Regions from separate parts of the Sinorhizobium alkalisoli genome, predicted to be linked through region 3. Evidence: predicted binding sites of a transcription regulator. Region 3 holds the regulator's gene; each other region holds the start of a gene.
What was found. The regulator LexA, encoded in region 3, represses DNA repair genes until DNA is damaged. The targets are predictions, from matches to a motif close to TGTTCNNNNTGTGTTCNG.
Positions count from the first base shown of each region.

Region 1: a site for LexA is predicted at 2,329-2,346, ahead of dnaE (DNA polymerase III subunit alpha). Genes of this name have one in related genera too.
Region 2: a site for LexA is predicted at 2,032-2,049, ahead of EKH55_RS00260 (DNA recombination protein RmuC). Genes of this name have one in related genera too.

Region 1 covers NZ_CP034909.1:1,019,697-1,026,338, reverse strand. Annotated here, with positions in the region: gene dnaE (DNA polymerase III subunit alpha) at 1-2,090, opposite strand, end outside; gene EKH55_RS05045 (ABC transporter ATP-binding protein) at 2,693-3,379, opposite strand; gene EKH55_RS05040 (lipoprotein-releasing ABC transporter permease subunit) at 3,397-4,707, opposite strand; gene proS (proline--tRNA ligase) at 4,726-6,054, opposite strand.
Region 2 covers NZ_CP034909.1:54,680-61,321, forward strand. Annotated here, with positions in the region: gene EKH55_RS00255 (ribokinase) at 1-743, opposite strand, end outside; gene EKH55_RS00260 (DNA recombination protein RmuC) at 794-1,999, opposite strand; gene def (peptide deformylase) at 2,150-2,674, shown strand; gene fmt (methionyl-tRNA formyltransferase) at 2,758-3,693, shown strand; gene truA (tRNA pseudouridine(38-40) synthase TruA) at 3,693-4,436, shown strand; gene EKH55_RS00280 (hypothetical protein) at 4,446-5,042, opposite strand; gene dapE (succinyl-diaminopimelate desuccinylase) at 5,029-6,222, opposite strand; gene EKH55_RS00290 (efflux RND transporter permease subunit) at 6,361-6,642, opposite strand, start outside.
Region 3 covers NZ_CP034909.1:1,396,336-1,402,977, reverse strand. Annotated here, with positions in the region: gene EKH55_RS06970 (septal ring lytic transglycosylase RlpA family protein) at 1-811, opposite strand, end outside; gene EKH55_RS29345 (hypothetical protein) at 736-1,089, shown strand; tRNA gene EKH55_RS06965 (tRNA-Ser) at 1,100-1,187, shown strand; tRNA gene EKH55_RS06960 (tRNA-Ala) at 1,323-1,398, shown strand; gene EKH55_RS29340 (hypothetical protein) at 1,611-1,778, shown strand; gene lexA (transcriptional repressor LexA) at 1,955-2,665, shown strand; tRNA gene EKH55_RS06950 (tRNA-Cys) at 3,324-3,397, opposite strand; gene EKH55_RS06945 (YrbL family protein) at 3,577-4,401, shown strand; gene EKH55_RS06940 (hypothetical protein) at 4,417-4,701, opposite strand; tRNA gene EKH55_RS06935 (tRNA-Asn) at 4,841-4,915, shown strand; gene EKH55_RS06930 (SMR family transporter) at 5,067-5,405, shown strand; gene EKH55_RS06925 (SMR family transporter) at 5,408-5,737, shown strand; gene EKH55_RS06920 (SDR family NAD(P)-dependent oxidoreductase) at 5,725-6,573, opposite strand.

The DNA.
Region 1 (6,642 bases), 380 kb from region 3:
TGGGTTTCCTTGAGCAGGTAATCGATCTTCGGATGAATCGATTCGATCTCCTCCTCGCCATGCTTGCGGGCATTGTAGACCGGGATGTTCTCCATCGGCCCGGGGCGGTAGAGCGCGACGAGTGCAATGATGTCCTCGATGCAGTCCGGGCGCATGCCGATCAGCGCCTTGCGCATGCCGGCGCTTTCCACCTGAAAGACGCCGACCGTTTCGCCGCGGGAGAGAATTTCGTAAGTCTTCGGATCGTCGATCGGGATGCTCGCAAGATCAACCTCGATGCCGCGCTTGGCGACGAAGTCGACGGCTGTCTTCAGCACCGTCAGCGTCTTGAGCCCGAGAAAGTCGAATTTTACGAGACCGGCCTGCTCAACCCATTTCATGTTGAACTGAGTGACCGGCATGTCCGAACGCGGATCGCGGTACATCGGCACGAGCTGCGACAGCGGCCGATCGCCGATAACGATACCGGCCGCATGGGTCGAGGCGTGACGATAGAGACCCTCGATCTTTTGCGCGATGTCGAGAAGGCGGGCGACGACCGGCTCCTTCTCCGCCTCCTCCTGCAGGCGCGGCTCCTCCTCGATCGCCTTCGAAAGCGGCGTCGGATTGGCGGGGTTGTTCGGTACGAGCTTGCAGATCTTGTCGACCTGCCCGTAAGGCATTTCCAGCACCCGCCCGACGTCACGCAGCGCCGCTCGCGCCTGCAGCGAACCGAATGTGATGATCTGTGCCACCTGCTCGCGTCCATATTTGCGCTGGACGTAGCGGATGACCTCTTCGCGCCGGTCCTGGCAAAAGTCGATGTCGAAGTCCGGCATCGACACGCGCTCGGGATTGAGGAAGCGTTCGAACAGCAACGAAAAGCGCATCGGATCGACATCGGTAATCGTCAGCGCATAGGCGACCAGCGAGCCGGCGCCGGAGCCACGGCCGGGGCCAACCGGAATGTCATGCTCCTTGGCCCATTTGATGAAGTCCGCAACGATCAGGAAGTAGCCCGGAAACTTCATGCGCTCGATGACGCTGAGCTCGAAGGCCAGCCGCTCGCGGTAATCCTCTTCCCTATAGCCGGGCGCCATACCGAGCTTGGCCAAACGGAAATCCAGCCCCTCCTCCGCCTGCCGGCGCAACTCCGCCGCTTCCGCGCGTTCGGCTTCCTCCGGATCGTCCGAGCCGCCGGTAAAGCGCGGCAGAATCGGTTTGCGTGTATTGAGCATGAATGAACAGCGTCGCGCGATCTCGACCGTATGTTCCAGCGCCTCCGGTAGATCGGCGAAGAGCGTCGCCATTTCCTTGCGGCTTTTCAGATAATGATCCGGCGTCAGCCGGAAACGGCTGTCATCCGAGACGACGGCATTATGGGCGACCGCCATCAGGGCATCATGGGCGTCGTAGTCGGCGGGTGAAGGAAAGAAGGCCTCATTGGTCGCGACAAGCGGAACGTCGTGGCAATAGGCAAGCTCCACCATGCGGCTCTCGTGACGCCGATCGTAATTGCCCTGCCGTTGCACCTCGACATAGAGGCGATCGCCGAAAAGCGCGAGAAGCACTTTCAGCCGTGCCTCCGCAAGCGGCTGCGAGCCGGCCTTGAGCGCCAGATCGACGGGACCACCGGCAGCACCCGTCAAGGCGATCAGCCCTTCCGTTCCACCCTCCGCAAGCCATGAACGCGTGATCCGCGCCGCCTGATGCCCTTCGCCTTCGAGATAGGCGCGGCTGACGAGATCGACGAGCCGCGCGTAGCCGGCGTCGGTTGCGGCGATAAGGACGATTGTAGGCAGCTTCGCGAGTTGATGTGGATGCCCCCGCCGCTCGCCATCCTCGTCCTCCATATCGATGGAGAGCTGGCAGCCGATGATCGGCTGTAATCCGTCGTCTGCCGCCTTCTGCGAGAATTCCAGCGCCGCAAACAGGTTGTTGGTGTCGGCTATTCCGATTGCCGGCTGGTCATCGCCAACCGCCTTGCCGATAATCTTCTTGAGCGGCAGCGCCCCCTCGAGCAGCGAATAAGCGGAGTGCACACGCAGATGGACGAATTGGGGGTTCTTTGCGCCCGTGATGTCCTGCCCAGTGCCTTCGCCATTTACCATTGTCGCACTCCGATTCCTGTCCGGTGCGGAGCATATCCCGTTTCCGGTCCCGGCTGTCCAGCCTTGCAGCGGGGCCGGGGACTTTTTTAAACCGGCCATTCCGCTGATGTGCGATCCAGGGAAGAGGGATTCACATGCCCAGCGCGATCATCGAAACGCTCGCGATGAAGAGCGTCATCGATGCAAAGGCAGCAAGATCACGAACGAAATCTGTCATAACATGGCTCCTTTTCGCTATTGTTCCCTTTTTGTTCTTTTTTCGTTCGATAGTCAAGCAAGGACGAATGAAACGCCCGCTATTCATCGGCTATGGTTAACGCAACCGGACGGCGTGCAAGTCATTCCAGGTCCGGAGGCAATCTCTCCAGAGCGAAGCCGCTCGATCACACCAAAGACAACCATATCCGGAAACGTTTCGGCGGCACCGCATGCGCCTAGAGCCTTTCCGGGTTAAATGGAAACAATTCTGTTGGCTCAAGCGAAGCGGAATGTTTGCCCGGCTGGCGCGCGGCGTCGCACCCGACTTTCGGAAAGCTCGATGCGCAGATCCAAGAGTTACAGCGAGCTTTGCGCGTCTGAAAGGACGCGCGGCGCTGTAGCCGCTATTCCAGTTCGACGATCTTGCCGTCCTCGATCGTGACGCGGCGATCCATGAGCGAGGCAAGTTCATGATTGTGCGTGGCGATCAGCGCCGCAAGACCGGATTGGCGGGCCAGCGCCTCCAACGCCTCGAACACATAGCCGGCCGTCTCGGGATCGAGATTGCCGGTCGGCTCGTCGGCCAGCAGAATGAGCGGCGCATTGGCGACCGCGCGCGCGATCGCGACGCGCTGCTGCTCGCCGCCGGAAAGCTCCGCCGGGCGGTGGGAAGCGCGATGCCCGATGCGCATATAGTCGAGTAGCGCACTTGCCCGCTCCGCCGCCTCCGCCTTCGGAAGGCCGGCGATCAGCTGCGGCATCATGATGTTCTCCAGCGCCGAGAATTCCGGCAGGAGATGGTGGAACTGGTAGACGAAGCCGATCTCGTTGCGGCGGATCGCGGTGCGCCGATCGTCGCTAAGGCCATTGCAAGCCTTGCCATTCACGATGACATCGCCGCCGTCCGGATGTTCGAGAAGCCCCGCAATGTGCAGGAGCGTCGACTTCCCTGTGCCGGATGGCGCAACCAGTGCCACGGTCTCACCGCGCCGCAAGATCAGGTCGACGCCCTTGAGGATCGGCAGGAAGGTATCGCCCTCGCCATAGTGCCGCTCGACGGCCGAGAGATGCAGTGCCACGCGCGCATTCATTCCGGTTGTTGTCCTTGTTATTCGTACCGCAGGGCCTGCACCGGATCGAGGCGCGAGGCGCGCCAGGCCGGAAAGATCGTCGCAAGGAAGGAGAGCGCCAGCGCCATGACGACGACGGCGATGGTTTCGTCGGCATTCATGTCTGCCGGCAATTGGCTCAGGAAATAGAGCTCCGGATCGAAGAGTGTGGCGCCGGACAGCCAGGAGAAGAACTGGCGGATCGATTCGATGTTCAGGCAGACGACCACGCCAAGCGCGACGCCGGCCACCGTCCCGGCTACGCCGATCGCGGCGCCGGTCATGAAGAAAATCCGCATGACCGAGCCCGAAGTCGCGCCCATGGTGCGCAGGATGGCGATGTCGCTGCCCTTGTCCTTGACCAGCATGATCAGACCCGAGACGATGTTCAACGCCGCAACCAGAACGATCAGCGTCAGGATCATGAACATCACGTTGCGCTCGACGGCGAGCGCGGAGAAGAAGGTCTTGTTGCGATCCCGCCAATCGGTGATGAAGACCTGCCGGCCGGCGGCCTCCTCGATCGGCTGGCGCAGGTCGTCGACGGCATCGGGATGCTCGACGAAGAGCTCGATCGATTGAACGAGCCCTTCCGCATTGAAATAGAGCTGCGCTTCCTCGAGCGGCATGAAGATGATCGTCGCATCATATTCTGACATGCCGATCTCGAATATCGCCGAAACGGTATAGGCTTTGATGCGCGGGTTCATCCCGAGCGGAGTCACGTCGCCGTTCGGCGAGGTCAGCGTGACCGTGCCACCGACGCTAACGCCCAACTGGTCAGCCATGCGCGATCCGATGGCGATGCCGCTGCCCGACGCGAAACCGACGAGATCGCCGGAAACAATATGGTTCGATATCGACTTCAACTTCGAAAGATCGTCCGCCCTCACGCCGCGAACCAGCGCACCCGTCGAAGCGTCGCCGACGCCCTGGGCAAGCACCTGGCCTTCAACCGTCGGGATCGCCATGGTCACGCCCGGAATGGCGGAGAACCGCGCCGCAAGATCGGCATAATTGGTGAGCGGACCATCGAGCGGCTGCACGATGACATGGCCGTTCATGCCGAGAATGCGCGAGATGAGTTCGGTGCGGAAACCGTTCATCACCGCCATCACGATGATCAGCGTCGCCACGCCAAGCATGATGCCGACGAAGGAAAAGCCGGCGATGACCGAGATGAAGGCTTCCTTCCGCCGCGAGCGCAGGTAGCGCCAGGCCACCATGCGCTCGAAGGCGGAGAAGGGACGGCTGGAAGACACGCCCGCCGGGGCGGCTGCCTTTGCTTGCTCTTCCGTCGCCGCGGTCATATTCGATCCCTTTGCCTCTTATTTCAACGCGATCAGCTTGTTGATCGCGGCCCCGACCGTCATCGTCTCGCGCGCGCCGGTCTTTCGGTCCTTGACCTCGACCTCGCCATTGGCGATCGAACGCGGCCCGACGACGATCTGCACGGGAACGCCGATGAGATCGGCGGTGGCGAATTTTGCCCCGGCACGATCGTCGGTATCGTCCAGAAGCACATCGAGCCCGGCATTGCCGAGGTCCGAGTAGAGCGTGGCGCAGGCGGCATCGCAAGCATCATCGCCCGTTTTCATGTTGATGACGACGACGTCGAACGGTGCGACCGACTTCGGCCAGATGATGCCGTTGTCATCATGCGAGGCTTCGATGATCGCCGGCACCAGACGGGTGGGACCGATGCCATAGGAGCCCATGTGCACCAAGTGCTCCTTGCCGTCGGGGCCGAGCACCTTGGCGCCCATGGTCTCAGAATATTTGGTACCGAAATAGAAGATGTGACCAACTTCGATGCCGCGCGCCGACAGGCGCTCTGCTTCCGGAATGGCGTCGAAGGCGGCCTCGTCGTGCATTTCCGAGGTGGCGGCGTAGCGCGATGTCCATTTCTCGAAAATCGCCTTCAGGCCGACGGCGTCATCGAAATCGGTGCCCTCGCCCGGAATCCCGAAATCGAGGAAGTCCTTGTGGCAGAAGACTTCCGACTCGCCGGTATCGGCAAGAATGATGAATTCATGGCTCAGGTTTCCTCCGATCGGGCCCGTATCGGCGCGCATCGGAATGGCGCGCAGACCCATGCGGTCGAAGGTGCGCAGATAGGCGGCAAACATCTTGTTATAGGCATGTTCCGCCCCTTCCCGGTCGAGATCGAAGGAGTAGGCGTCCTTCATCAGGAACTCGCGCGAGCGCATGGTGCCGAAGCGCGGACGGATCTCGTCACGGAACTTCAGCTGGATGTGATAGAGGTTGAGCGGCAGGTTTCGATAGGACTTCACATAGGAACGGAAGATGTCCGTGATCATCTCCTCATTCGTCGGGCCGTAGAGCATCGGCCGATCCTGCCGGTCCTTGATGCGCAGCATCTCCTTGCCGTAGGCGTCATAACGTCCGCTTTCCTGCCAGAGTTCCGCAGATTGCAGGGTCGGCATCAGAAGCTCGATCGCGCCGGAACGGTTCTGCTCCTCGCGAATGATCGCGTTCACTTTATCGAGCACGCGCTTGCCGAGCGGCAGCCAGCTGTAGATGCCCGCCGACTGCTGGCGGATCATGCCCGTCCTCAGCATCAGACGATGGGAAACGATCTCGGCTTCCTTCGGATTTTCCTTCAGAATGGGCATGAAATAACGGGAAAGGCGCATGACGGGTTCCAGAACTGGCGAATCTCGCACTATCGAGCGATTCGGGCGAAATGACGTTAGGCTTCACCCCTCCATTGCCCGTTCCGGGCAATGGAGGAGCTGCATTGAATTCGGCTCCTTGGTCTCCCGTCGGCGCCGGCGGGAGCCTTAAGTCCAGCGTTCATAACCGCTTCGCGCGCGGAAGGAAACCCTGCCGCAACGGCTCCAGCACGGCGATTTTCGCGCCGCCGAACCTTCTATGAAATGTTACCGAGAATGACCGGCTTCCATGCTCGCCACAGGAATACGGGTCGGGACAGCCTGAACCAGCCTCGTATCCAGCTCTGGTCGGCCTGCGCGGAACTGCGGACCTCACCCTGCGTCAAAAGAGCACGCTAGTAACAGGAGGCGAGCCGCCCCTGTCAACCGGAAAAATTTGCCGGAGTGTAGCAAAAATGCAAAAAAATCGAGTGACAGCGCCCAATGTTTGAGCTAATTTCGGCCCACAAAACAGGCAGGAAGGCCAAATTTCTGCCGATATTCGCGGTCAAGTCTTGGGAGGATAAGATCTTAGGCGCGCTCGTTCGCTGCCGCCGGAAACGGATTAGA
Region 2 (6,642 bases), 1.3 Mb from region 3:
CCGGCACCGACCGTGTCGACGGGCTCGATCGCCAGCCCCTTCGCGCGATGGACCTCGCCATCGTGGATCGCCACGGCGCCGTCGGCGCCCAGCGTAACGATTAGCGTCTGCCCGGTCTCCGCGTGGAGAGCCATCATCGCCGCTTCCCGTTCGGGGCCCGCGATGCCGACCCTGCCGGCGAGCAGTTCGAACTCGGTCTCGTTCGCGATGACGATGTCGGCCATGCGGCCAAGGCGGGCGGCGTCCGGCGTCAGCGGCGCGATGTTGATGACGGAGCGGATCCGGCGCCGCCGGGCTTCGGTCAGTGCCTTCTCCACGGAGGCTGCCGGTATTTCCAGCTGCAGCATCAGCGTGTCGCCGACTGACATCGACTCGACGGCGGCAACGGCATTGCTTGCGCTGACGGTCGCATTGGCACCGGCAACGACGACGATGACATTCTCTCCCTCACCGTCGACCATGATATGTGCGGTACCGGTCGGCTCCACGGCCGTCTTCACAAGGCTGAGATCGGCACCCGCCTCCCTGAGCAGTGCAAGCGCACCTTCGGCAAAGCCGTCCGAGCCGACCGCACCGGCGATGCGCACGGATGCGCCGGCGCGACGGGCGGCCAGCGCCTGGTTGGCGCCCTTGCCCCCGGCGGCGGTGGCAAAGCCCGTCCCGGCAACGGTCTCGCCGGGCTTCGGGAGGCGCGTGGTCGTGGCGATCAGGTCCATGTTGATGGACCCAAGGACAGTGATCATCTGGAACGTGCCCCATCGGTTGCTGATTTGCCGGACAGTGCCCGAGCGCGTCAGTCCTCGTCAACCACTCTGAGCTTCAATTGACCGATACGGCCCTCCATGGACCGTTCGCCCGAACCTTCTTCCTTGCTGCTGCGCGCGGGTGCGGGTGGCGTTTCCAGGTCCAGCGCCTCGATCTTCGCGCCACGGCGCGTCAGCTTGTCGGAGGAGATCAGGATCTCGTCGATATCTTTCTGCGTCAGGGCGAAGTGCCCCTGGAGCTTGCGCACGCGCTCGTCGAGGCGGGATAGATCCTCCATGAGGCGCACGACCTCGCCCTGTATTAGATGCGCCTGCTCGCGCATGCGCGCGTCCTTGAGGATCGCCTGGATGACCTGGATCGAAAGGAGCAGCAACGACGGCGAGACGATGACGACGCGCTGGCGATGGGCCTTCTGCACGACCGTCTCGAAATGCTCGTGGACCTCAGCGAAGATCGATTCGGATGGGACGAAGAGAAACGCGGTCTCCTGCGTTTCTCCGGAGAGCAGGTATTTGCCGGCGATATCGCGGATATGGACTTCCATGTCGCGGCGAAAGGCCTGCGCGGCCTGCTGGCGCCGCTCGGCACTCTCGGCATCGCGCATGGCGTTCCAGGCCTCCAGCGGGAATTTCGCATCGATCACGAGCGGCGGCTGATCGTTCGGCATGCGGATGACGCAATCAGGCCGTGCGCCGTTGGAGAGCGTCGCCTGGAAGATGTAAGCGCCGATCGGCAGCCCATCCGCGACGATCGCCTCCATGCGCGACTGGCCGAAGGCGCCGCGCGTCTGCTTGTTGGAAAGGATGCTCTGCAGCCCGGCCATGTCCTTGGCGAGCGCCTGGATGTTGTTCTGGGCGCTGTCGATGACGGCCAGCCGCTCCTGCAGCCGCCGAAGATTTTCGTGGGTTGCCTTGGTCTGCTCGCTGATCGAGGCACCGATCCGGTGCGTCATCCCGTCGATCCGCTGACTGAGCGATTGGTTGAGCTCAGCCTGTCGGGCGCCGAAGACGTCCGCCATCGCTGCGATCCGTCCCTGCATTTCGGTCTGTGCCGCAAGCAGCGACGCAATCTGCTCGGCGCGCTCGTCCGCGCGAAGCGCACGGGCACGGCCCGCGGCCATGATCGCCAGGAGTGCGATCAGCAGGGCGGCAGCGGTGACAAAATAGCCTGCCGTGATGGGCAGGGCGCCGAGTTGAAACAGCGGCTGGTCGAAGGAAAAGGCGACGGGCTCCATGGCCGCAGCCTAACAGATTCGTTTCCGATGGCCAGATCAAAACGAGAACAAAGAAAAGTCGCGCCTTGGCGGGAGCCGATCGGGTGGCCATCCGGACCGCAATCGGCAAATTCCTTGCGCCCGAGCGGAAAGATCGGTTATGGGAGCGGCATGACGATCAAGCCGCTTATCATCCTTCCCGATCCCATTCTGCGCCAGATGTCGGCGCCGGTGGAGACCATCGACGACGAGGTCCGCCGCCTTGCCGACGATATGCTCGAGACCATGTACGATGCTCCTGGCATCGGCCTTGCGGCCATCCAGATCGGCTTGCCGAGGCGCCTTTTGGTGCTGGATGTCACCAAGGAGGGCGAGGAGAGAAAGCCGCTCGTCTTCATCAATCCCAAGGTCGTCCGCTACTCCGAGGAGCGCTCGGTCTACGAGGAAGGCTGCCTGTCGATTCCGGACTATTACGCCGAAGTTGAGCGCCCGGCGGCGATCACCGTCGAATATCTCGACCGTGACGGCAAGCAGCAGAGCATCGAGGCCGACGGGCTGCTTGCCACTTGCCTGCAGCATGAGATCGATCACTTGAACGGGGTGCTCTTCATCGACCATATCTCCAAGCTCAAGCGCGATATGGTGATCCGCAAGTTCACCAAGGCTGCCAAGGTACGCGGAAGCCGGGCGATCTGACGGCTCCGATGCAACCGGCATGAAGGATCGGCGCTTGAGCACGACGCCGTTTCGGGCAATCGAGAGATACGGAGTACACCGACTTGCCGCTGCGCATCATCTTCATGGGCACACCGGACTTTGCCGTTCCGACGCTGGCGGCGCTCGCAGAAGCCGGGCATGAGGTCGTCGCCGTCTACACCCAGCCGCCGCGTCCCGGTGGCCGGCGTGGCCTCGATCTTCAGAAATCGCCGGTGCACCAGGCGGCGGAGCTACTGGGCGCGCCGGTGTTGACGCCTGTCGACTTCAAGGATCCGGCCGATCGGCAGCGTTTTCGCGGCTTCGATGCCGATGTCGCCGTCGTCGTCGCCTATGGGCTCTTGCTGCCGGAGGAGATTCTCTCGGGCACGCGCCATGGCTGCTACAACGGCCATGCCTCGCTCCTTCCGCGCTGGCGGGGTGCGGCCCCGATCCAGCGCGCCATCATGGCCGGCGACAGCGAGACCGGCATGATGGTGATGAAAATGGACAAGGGGCTCGACACCGGCCCCGTCGCGCTGACGAAGCGCGTTGCGATCGGCGAGGCAATGACGGCCGGCGAGCTGCACGACAGGCTGATGCATGTCGGCGCGAGCCTGATGAAGGAAGCGATGGCGAAGCTCGAGGCGGGCGATTTGACGCTGACGCCGCAGCCGGAAGAGGGCGTCGTCTACGCCGCCAAGATCACCAAGGACGAGACACGCATCGATTTTTCGAAGCCCGCGCGCGAGGTCCACAACCATATTCGCGGCCTTTCGCCCTTTCCGGGCGCCTGGTTCGAACTCGTGACCGCCGGCCGTATCGAACGCACCAAGGTTTTGGGATCGGAACTTGCCGAAGGAACCGGCAAGCCCGGCACTGTGCTCGACGAAGCATTGACGATCGCCTGCAGCGAAGGGGCCGTGCGGCCGACGCGCTTGCAGCGGGCGGGCGGCAAGGCGCTTCCCACGGCCGAGTTCCTGCGCGGCACGCCCGTTGCGACCGGCTCGAGGATCGCCTGATGCCGCGCTATCGCCTGACTGTCGAATATGACGGCTCCGGCTATGTCGGCTGGCAGCGGCAGGAGAACGGCCGTTCAGTGCAGGGCGCGATCGAGAAGGCGGTGCTGTCGCTGACCGGCGAGATCGTCTCGATCCGCGGCGCCGGGCGCACTGATTCCGGCGTTCATGCAATCGGCCAGGTGGCGCATGTAGATCTGGGGCGCGAATGGAAGAGCCACACGCTGCGCAACGCGTTGAACGCCCACCTGACGCTCGCTGGCGATAGGGTCTCGATCCTCGATGCGGCGGACGTGCCGCCGGATTTCGACGCGCGCTTTTCCGCCGTCCGCCGCCACTATCTCTACCGCATCATTTCCCGCCGTTCGCCGCTGGCGCTCGAGGCAAGGCGCGCCTGGTGGGTGCCGAAGACGCTCGACCATGAGGCGATGCAGGAGGCGGCCCAGCGGCTCGTCGGCCATCACGATTTCACCACTTTCCGCTCGGCCCATTGTCAGGCGACGAGCGCTCTCCGTACGCTCGATCGGCTGGATGTCACCCGCAACGGTGAACTCATCGAGATCCGGGCGAGTGCGCAGAGCTTCCTGCATAACCAGATCCGCTCCTTCGCCGGCTCGCTGAAACTCGTCGGCGAGGGCAAATGGACGCCGGAAGCTCTGCAGGCGGCACTCGAAGCGCGGGACCGCAAGGCTTGCGGTCCTGTCGCGCCGCCCGACGGCCTTTACTTCCTGCAGGTGGACTACTGAACCGTGGGTTCAACCCGGTACCAGGCCGAAGAGATGCTGCAGATATTGTCCGACCATCATCGAAGGCAGCAGGAACAGCCCCGTCAGCGCTGCGGCGAGCAGGTTCTCATTGCCGGTGATCGTGCGCAGCAGCCGGAAGAGCAGGGCGATGCTGGCGAAGAGCACGATCAGCCACAGGAATGCGGTCACCTGCTGGCTTCCTCGCGTAAGGAGCAGGATCGCGGCCGGCACAGCCATCGCATAGGAGAGGGGCACAGACAGCCAGTTGCTGGTGACGATCACCGGCACCACGAGACCGGCGAAGCCGAGCGGCCGTGAAAGGACGACGATCAGCAGGATCGGCACGAGCCAGCTTGCGAGATCGACGATGAAGAGCTTGAGGAAAAAGCTGCCGCCGACGGTGGTGCCGCTCGGCATTGCGGAAAGATAGTAGAGACGCCAGGAGGCCCAGGTCACCGCCATGGCAGGCAGCGACCAGAGGATCGCCGCGAAGGAGCGCCACAGGCCGCGTTCGCTGATGTCCAGCCAGCCATAGCCTTCGCGCTTGCCGAGGATCAGCAGCCAAAGTCCCTTGACGTAGGAGAGGACCTCTTCAAGCGACGGCATGGCCGAACCAGCGGGCTATGAAGGATTCATAAATATTGGTGAGCGTCTCGAGATCGGCGACTGCGACGCGCTCATCGACCATGTGCATCGTCTGCCCGACGAGGCCGAATTCGACGACCGGGCAATAATCCTTGATGAAGCGTGCATCCGAGGTGCCGCCGGTGGTGGAGAGTTTGGGTCGGCGTCCGGTGACGCTTTCGACTGCGCCCGAAAGCGACTCGATCAGCGCATCGTTACGGGTCAGAAAAACATGGCTCGGGCGTTCGTTCCAGACGATTTCATAGCTGACCGGCGCCCGGCCGGGTCTGAGCCTGTCGTCCTTAGCGGCCTCGTCGAGCCGCGAGACGATCTCTGCCTTCAGGCTCTCGACCGTCCAGCTATCATTGAAACGGATGTTGAAAGCAGCACTTGCCTTGGCGGGAATGACATTCACGGCGACATTTCCGACATCGACCGTCGTCACTTCCAGGTTGGACGACTGGAAATTCTCCGTGCCCTTGTCGAAGGGCGGGTGCATGAGCGCCTGGACGAGCTGAACGACACCGCGCACCGGATTGTCGGCGAGGTGCGGATAGGCGGCATGTCCCTGAACGCCATGGACGGTGATCCGGCCGGAAAGGGAACCGCGGCGACCGATCTTGATCATCTCGCCGAGCGCATCGGGATTGGTGGGTTCGCCGACGAGGCAGGCGTCCCAGCGCTCGCCTTTGCCTGCCGCCCATTCGAGCAGCTTCACCGTGCCGTTGATCGCAGGACCTTCCTCGTCACCGGTGATCAGGAAGGAAACGGAACCCTGCGGCGGCCCATGCGTCTCAATGTGTCGGGCAACCGCTGCCACGAAGCAGGCGATGCCGCCCTTCATGTCGACGGCGCCGCGGCCATACATCTCGCCGCCGGCGATCTCGGCGGAGAACGGGCCATGGCTCCATGCGGCCTCGTCGCCGACCGGGACCACATCCGTGTGGCCGGCGAACATCAGATGCGGACCTTGCGTTCCGAGCCGTGCATAGAGGTTCTCGATATCCGGCGTCCCGGCCTCTTGCGCGACCATCCGGTCGACCTTGAAGCCGAGCGGCGAAAGCATCGCTTCGAGCGTAGCGAGCGCCCCGCCCTCGGTCGGAGTTACCGACGGGCAGCGGATGAGGGTGGCGAGATTGGAGATCGGATCGGTCGGAAACATGGAGCGGAATGCCTGCGGTGCCGGTGGGCCAATGGAGGAATTGCTGGTTTATCCGATCGATTTCGAGCTGTCACGCAGTCATGGAATCGAAAACGGCCGGACGATCGTCCGGCCCGCTTCCATCCTGATCGGACAAGCCTATTCGCCCGGGGCGAGATGCGGCGCTTCGATCCGGGCTCCCGCATGCTTCAGCGGCCTTTCGCCCGAGAGCTTGCGGATCAGCACATAGAAGACCGGTGTCATGAAGATGCCGAAGGCCGTAACGCCGATCATGCCGGCAAAGACCGCGATGCCCATGGCCGAGCGCATTTCCGCGCCGGCGCCGGTGGAGGTGACGAGCGGCACGACGCCCATGATGAAGGCCATGGAGGTCATCAGGATCGGCCGGAGCCGAAGCCGGCTCGCCTCGATCGCGGCGCT
Region 3 (6,642 bases):
CGGCCGATGCCGGCGACGCTGCAGGCGGCGCCGTGAGCGCATTCAACGACCTCGTTGCGCCAAGCGTCGATTTCGCCGGAATCGTCAGAGTCCCAAGGTCCTGTGCCTGATCGCGCAGCGGTTCGTTCGAAGCCACCATGACCCCCGTCGCGATCTGCCCTTCCGGCGCGATGCGAGGGCCGCGATCGCCCTTGGTAACGTAAGACGCCATGAGATAAGGCATGTCGTTGCCCTCGAGCGGGGCTCGGCCGACATATTGCACGCGTACCTGGGCACTTCCCTTGCGCTTGATATCGAGCAGGTCGGCGGTCTTCGAGGAGACATCGATGATCCGGCCGAATTCATAGGGCCCGCGATCGTTCACCCGCACAATGACGGAGCTGCCGTTCTCGAGATTGGTCACGCGAGCATAGCTCGGCAAAGGGAACGTGGGATGCGCCGCGGAGAGGTGATACTTGTCATAGACCTCGCCATTCGCCGTCAGCCGGCCATGAAAGGCCGAGCCGTACCAGGAGGCCATGCCGGTCTTGTTGTAGCCCGGCTCCTCCTTCGGCTGATACCACTTGCCCTTGACCTGATAGGCATTGCCGACCTGGAATCGCCCGCCGCCCTTCGGAATGTTGCGCCCGTTGGCCACTCGCGGACTTGCTTTGACCCCGTAGACCGATTCGGCGAAATATTCCTTGCTTCTCGACTTGCTCTTCTTGACGCTGGACGTCGAACCGCAGGCCGCTAGTGCTGCGCAAAGCAGTGGAATTGCAGCGAGGCGCAATCCCCTCGCAAGGCATGCCGCTTTTCTACGAGATATCATCTGTCCCCAAGGTCATTCGCGAAATTCGTGCCCGAACGATCCGCATTTCACCCCCGCGGATCTTTCGACGTCCCGGAAAGGGACAATCGTGTAATGATGACAACAACAAGGCAAAAATACGAATTTCTAGGCGAGATCGCGCCGGGTTTTTCTCGTTATGGTTTACAAAACGTAAATACCAGACCGACGGAGATGCGCAGTACCAAGCGGCAGAGGCCGAAGAAATTCGTGCGGGCGGCGAGCTTAAATCTTGCAACGAACCGCACTTCGCGCAATAACGCGCTGCCCGGATGGGTGGCCGAGCGGTTTAAGGCACCGGTCTTGAAAACCGGCGACGGGCAACCGTCCGTGGGTTCGAATCCCACCCCATCCGCCAGCGTGAACTTTGTCCGACCCGGCACCTGCTCCCATTCGGACTCGACTGTCTGCCGACGTCTCGAGCACGTTCGGCCAATTCAGCCGAGCGGGCTGGCGCGCGCCGTGGAATTCTTCTATATAGTCCAGGCCTGCCGGGGTCGTAGCTCAGTTGGGAGAGCGCCGCAATCGCACTGCGGAGGTCGAGGGTTCGACTCCCTTCGACTCCACCATTCTTCTCTTTGTCCAGCCCGGAGCCGTGATGCCCGATCTGCCCGGCGGCGGCGGCAGGTTTCTTCGCCGAGGCGCATTGCGCCAAGTCGTTTACCGGGAACACAAAATGCTGGTTTCGGCCACCAAGGTTTCCTTGCCATCGCTGGCGAATTGAGGGACAGTTGGGGTCTGCATCTTTTCGTGTCGGCAACTCCCGCGAGTGGAGAAAATCATGTCCTCTAAAACTCTGATGGCGGTTGCAGCATTGGCGCTCCTGTCACTTTGGGGATGCGCCACCACCGGCGCTACGGGCAACACGACCTACGCGCAGTGGTACGGCCCCTACCCTGAGCCTGACTTCGACGTTCTCAGTCCCGGGGGTCTGCGCCTCGCCTATTGATCGGGCGCCACATCAACGCTCCATCGCCCGACAGCCCAATGGCTTGTCGGCCCCGGCAAAGCGACGCCGCCCAATTCAGCATGGCAATATTCACGGAATGTTAGGCACTTGCGGAACACAAATGGAACGGATAGTGTCTGTTCTTGATTTGTTTCGCGATTCTGGAGTGACGCGCCATGCTGACCCGCAAGCAACAGGAATTGCTTCTCTTCATTCATGAACGAATGAAAGAGTCGGGAGTCCCGCCGTCCTTCGATGAAATGAAAGACGCGCTCGATCTTGCGTCGAAGTCGGGCATCCACCGGTTGATCACTGCGCTCGAGGAGCGGGGCTTCATTCGCCGGCTTCCCAATCGGGCACGCGCACTTGAAGTCATCAAGCTGCCGGAAGCCTATACGACACCGGCGCAGCCAAGGCGCGGCTTTTCGCCGAGCGTCATCGAGGGCAGCCTGGGCAAGCCATCTGCCGCGCCCAGGGTCGAGGCGCCACCCGCAGAGACGTCCTCGATTGCGGTTCCCGTGATGGGGCGCATCGCCGCCGGCGTCCCAATTTCTGCGATCCAGAACAATACGCACGAGGTTTCCGTTCCGCTCGACATGATCGGCAACGGTGAACATTACGCACTGGAAATCAAGGGCGATTCGATGATCGAGGCCGGCATCCTCGATGGCGACACCGTGATCATCCGCAACGCGAGCACGGCCAGTCCGGGCGATATCGTCGTGGCACTGATCGATGACGAAGAAGCGACCCTGAAGCGATTCCGCCGGAAAGGTGCGTCGATTGCCCTCGAAGCGGCGAACCCGGCCTATGAGACCCGGATATTCGGACCGGACCGGGTGAAAATCCAGGGCAAACTGGTCGGGCTGATACGGCGGTATCACTAGCCCATCGCCCCGGTGATCGGAGCCGTTTCGTTTGGCCGATGCATGGGTATTTGCGCACAGTGCGTGATCGAGTGGGCAACAGTTATCGTCCGAAGCCTTGGGCGGTAGACGTTCCGCTCGACGTTGCGGCCGACCAGCGCCGAGTACTTTCGTCTGGCTGCCTCCCCCCATCCCCGCATGGGCGTAGAGCCGTCCGCAGGTGGACGGTCGGCGCCACGGGTATTCTCCCCGGTTATCGTATCGGTTTCGGGCCCAGCTCAATCTCCCTCGGGTTCGGCTTTCATGTGGGAGACGGCATGGCTTGGCCGGTCGGATCTGCAGTCCTGGGTTTGCCCATGGACTCTCCTCCTTGTTGCGATCTCGACGCGATCCATGGGTCCGATGAAAGTTCCTCCAAAGCGCTGCCTATGGAGTCTTGCTGGATCGGATTGCGCGCACACCGTTCTCGCGGCCACGCTCGCGGTATCGCTTGACCATGCGGCGGGCGATTCCGCCTGACCAACGCGCTCCGACGATCAGGCGGTGGTAAAGCGGCGGCCCGGTCAGGCCGGAATCGACATTCTGCAGGCAAGCGGCCGTTGCCGCAGCGGCTGAAGATCACTTGCCAAGAAATTTGCCGGCGCACATCGGTGCCACCAGCCGGATCATCAGGGGAATTTGGAGGCCTCGCCCGGAATTGAACCGGGGTACAAGGATTTGCAGTCCTCTGCGTCACCACTCCGCCACGAGGCCTCATCGACAAGAAATATCAAGTCGTGGCGAGCGTTTAGAATCATTCGAGATGAACCGCAAGAGGCAATTTCCGAAAAACGCACCCCTCGTCTCGGCCCATCGTAAAAGGAGGTTGGACACTGGAATGCCCAGCCTCCCAGTTCGATCGCAATAAACTCACCCATAAGGTAGGATTTTCCTTGATTTTCCTCAACCGGCGCTGTTTTGTCACAAAACTTTCACACTTAATGGGCGAGGACATGTTCGACGGCAAGATCTCCCTTTCCGACTGGCACCAATGTGCAGGCGGGCACCAGCGGTGTGTTTTCGAGCATGACCTCTACCCGAATATTTTGGTCAAGGTTCTCAGAATCAGGGGCAACAGCGGCGAGCGCCAATCGACGCGGATGCTGCGCTTCATCGATCGCTTCAAGCGGTTCGGTGCCTACCGGACATTTCGACGCGAAGTCGACGAGTTCATCGAACAGGCCCGAAAGTTCACCCTGTCCGACACAGCCGATCTCCCCATCCCCGGAGTGCTGGGCTTCGTTCAGACCGAACACGGCCTCGGTCTCGTGGTCGAGAAGATCACTATGGCAAACGGACAGTTGGCCCCAACCTTGCGCGACCTGGCGCTGGCGGGGCGGTTGACGGCCAGGCACCTGGCGATGATTGACGAACTTTTCGAGCGCTGTCGCCGGCTTCACATCGTGCTGATGGATTGCAATGCCGGCAACTTCGTAGTGACGGACCGTCGCGGTTTTGAGGAACTGATGTGCATCGACGGGACCGGTGAAAAAAGCCCGTTGCGCATTTTCGCTCTCAGCCGCAGGGCCAACGGCTTCAGACTGCGGCAAATGCGTGAGAAGCTGTTTCTCAAACTCGCCAGAACCTTGAACGATCCGGCGGCGCTGCCCAACGAGGGGCACGTCCACACGGTCCTAGAGCCGTATCTGCGGCCGAAGCGCAGACTTCACGCGGTCGAGGGCGTTCCGGACGCACTCAACGTTTCACGGGCCAGCTAGCCCGAGATCGCAATTCTACTTCCCCGACGTTTTCTCGGTATTGCCGCGCCAGCGGGCCCACCACACGGCGAGTCGTCGGCGTGCGCGGCGCACAACCGGTATGTCGTGCGACAGCACCAGCAGCCCGAGCGGTATCATCCAGAAGCCGAGGACCGGCAGGAAGCCGAGAACACCGCCAGCAATGAGCAGAAGCCCAATCGTCACCCTGAGGGCCGGCGAGTCGGGCAGGCCGACGCGCCATGTACCGAGAATGATTTCCCGCGTTTTCGGATCGATACCGAAATGCTTCTTCTTCGCCATTGCTTCCTTCCTGCGACTTTCCCAGAATTGGTGCTTTCTCCACAGCCGAGCAAGCGGCGCTTTCAATTTTTTTTGAAAAATCGCTTGGCAAATCGAAAAAGCATTTGTATTAGCAGCCTCACTTCTGCGGCGCAGATGATCCCTGGTAGCTCAGCGGTAGAGCACTCGACTGTTAATCGATAGGTCGCCGGTTCGAATCCGGCCCGGGGAGCCAGTTTCGAAGAGCCATTCGCGGCGAAGGCCGGAGTGGCTCTTTTCGTTTGCTAGCGCATCGGCCGAAAATCGATGCGCAGATCCAATGATTTACAGCGTCCTCTGTGTGCCCTGAAAAACGCACGGCGCCACAGGTCCATCAGAGGTTCCGGATGCGCTTCGCGTGGTTTTTCCTGATTCTCGCCATTGGCACCGAAATCGCCGGCCTCACCGCCATGAAGGCCGCCGGGGGCGCCTATGTCGGCCATGCGGTCATGTATGGCTCGATCGCGCTCTCCTACGTGTTTCTTGCTATGGCGGTGAAGACGATTCCCGTCGGGGTCGCCTACGCGATCTGGGAAGGCTCGGGCGTCGCGCTGATCACGCTCGTCTCGGTCATGGTCTTCGATCACGTGCTGACCGGTCGCGAGATGCTCGGCCTCTCCATGGCCGTGTCCGGTATCCTTCTCGTCAATGCCGGCAAGGTGCAGGACGAGGAAAGCGCGGCATGAGCATGCCAGTCTTTTCCTTCTCCTCCTTCGCCTTCGCAGTGCTGGCCGGCCTTTTCGACGTGGCTGCCAACCTCGCCTCCTCGAGATCGAACGGCTTTAGTCACCGCGGCTGGGGTGTGCTTTCGATTGCGCTCGTGCTCGCCGCCTTTGCGCTGCTCGCGGAGGCCGTCAAAGGCATGGAATTGGCGATCGCCTATGCCGTGCTGGGCGCTACCGGCATATTTGGAACGGCGATCTCGGGCCGCCTTCTCTTTGGCCAGAGATTGAAGCCGATCGGGTGGATCGGTCTCTGCCTGATCTTCGGTGCGGTGCTGGTGCTTCACACCGCCTGACGCGGCCGTCCCTTTGAACGGGACTCCTTGTGCTTGGGCGCCGTGTTGCGCGGTGCCCGCCACGGCATCAGCCAGCGGAGAACCGGAAAATAGACCCCATAGGGCAGAAACTTGAGCAGCTTGACGAGATAGGTGAAGCGTTTCGGGAAGGTGATCTCGAAGCGTCCGGACTTCAGCCCTTGCGAAATCCGCGCCGCCGCCGTCTCGGCGCTGACGAGTGCGGGTCGCGGGAAATCGCCCTTTACGGCGCCGCGTGTATCGACGAATCCCGGACAGATCAGTTGCAGGCGTATGCCGATTTGGTCGAGATCGAATTTAAGGCTCTCGGCCATGTTGATGAGAGCTGCCTTGGTCGCACCGTAGGCGGCGTTCATGGGCAGGCCGCCATAGCCCGCAACGGAGGAGACGATGGCGATCTGCCCATGCCCCTTCGCTTTCATATGTTCGACGAGCGGCACAAGGCAATTGACAACGCCCTGGAGGTTGACGGCGAAACTCCTGTCGAAGGCATCGTGATGCAGATCGTCACCACGCACGGGGATTGCGACGCCCGCATTGAGGATCGCGAGCGCCACCTGTCCATGCTCGTATTCGATCGCCGTGATCACCCGCTCCATGTCATGGGGGTGGGTCACGTCCCCGTCGAGGACGATCATTTTCCCCGGCCCTGTCGCTTCGTGCTGCAGAGCGACCAACTTGTCGTGGCTGCGCGCCGTGACGACGACGCAATAGCCTTCCTCGACGAGTTGCAGGGCCACGGCGCGCCCGATTCCCGAACTCGCGCCGGTTATCCATGCCAGACCGTGCTCTGGGCGGGCGGTAAAAGCAGTCGTCATCTCCTCCTCGCATCCGTTGGGACTTTGCCTCTCCCCGCAAAGCCCGACCTTTCATCCAAGGCCGACCGC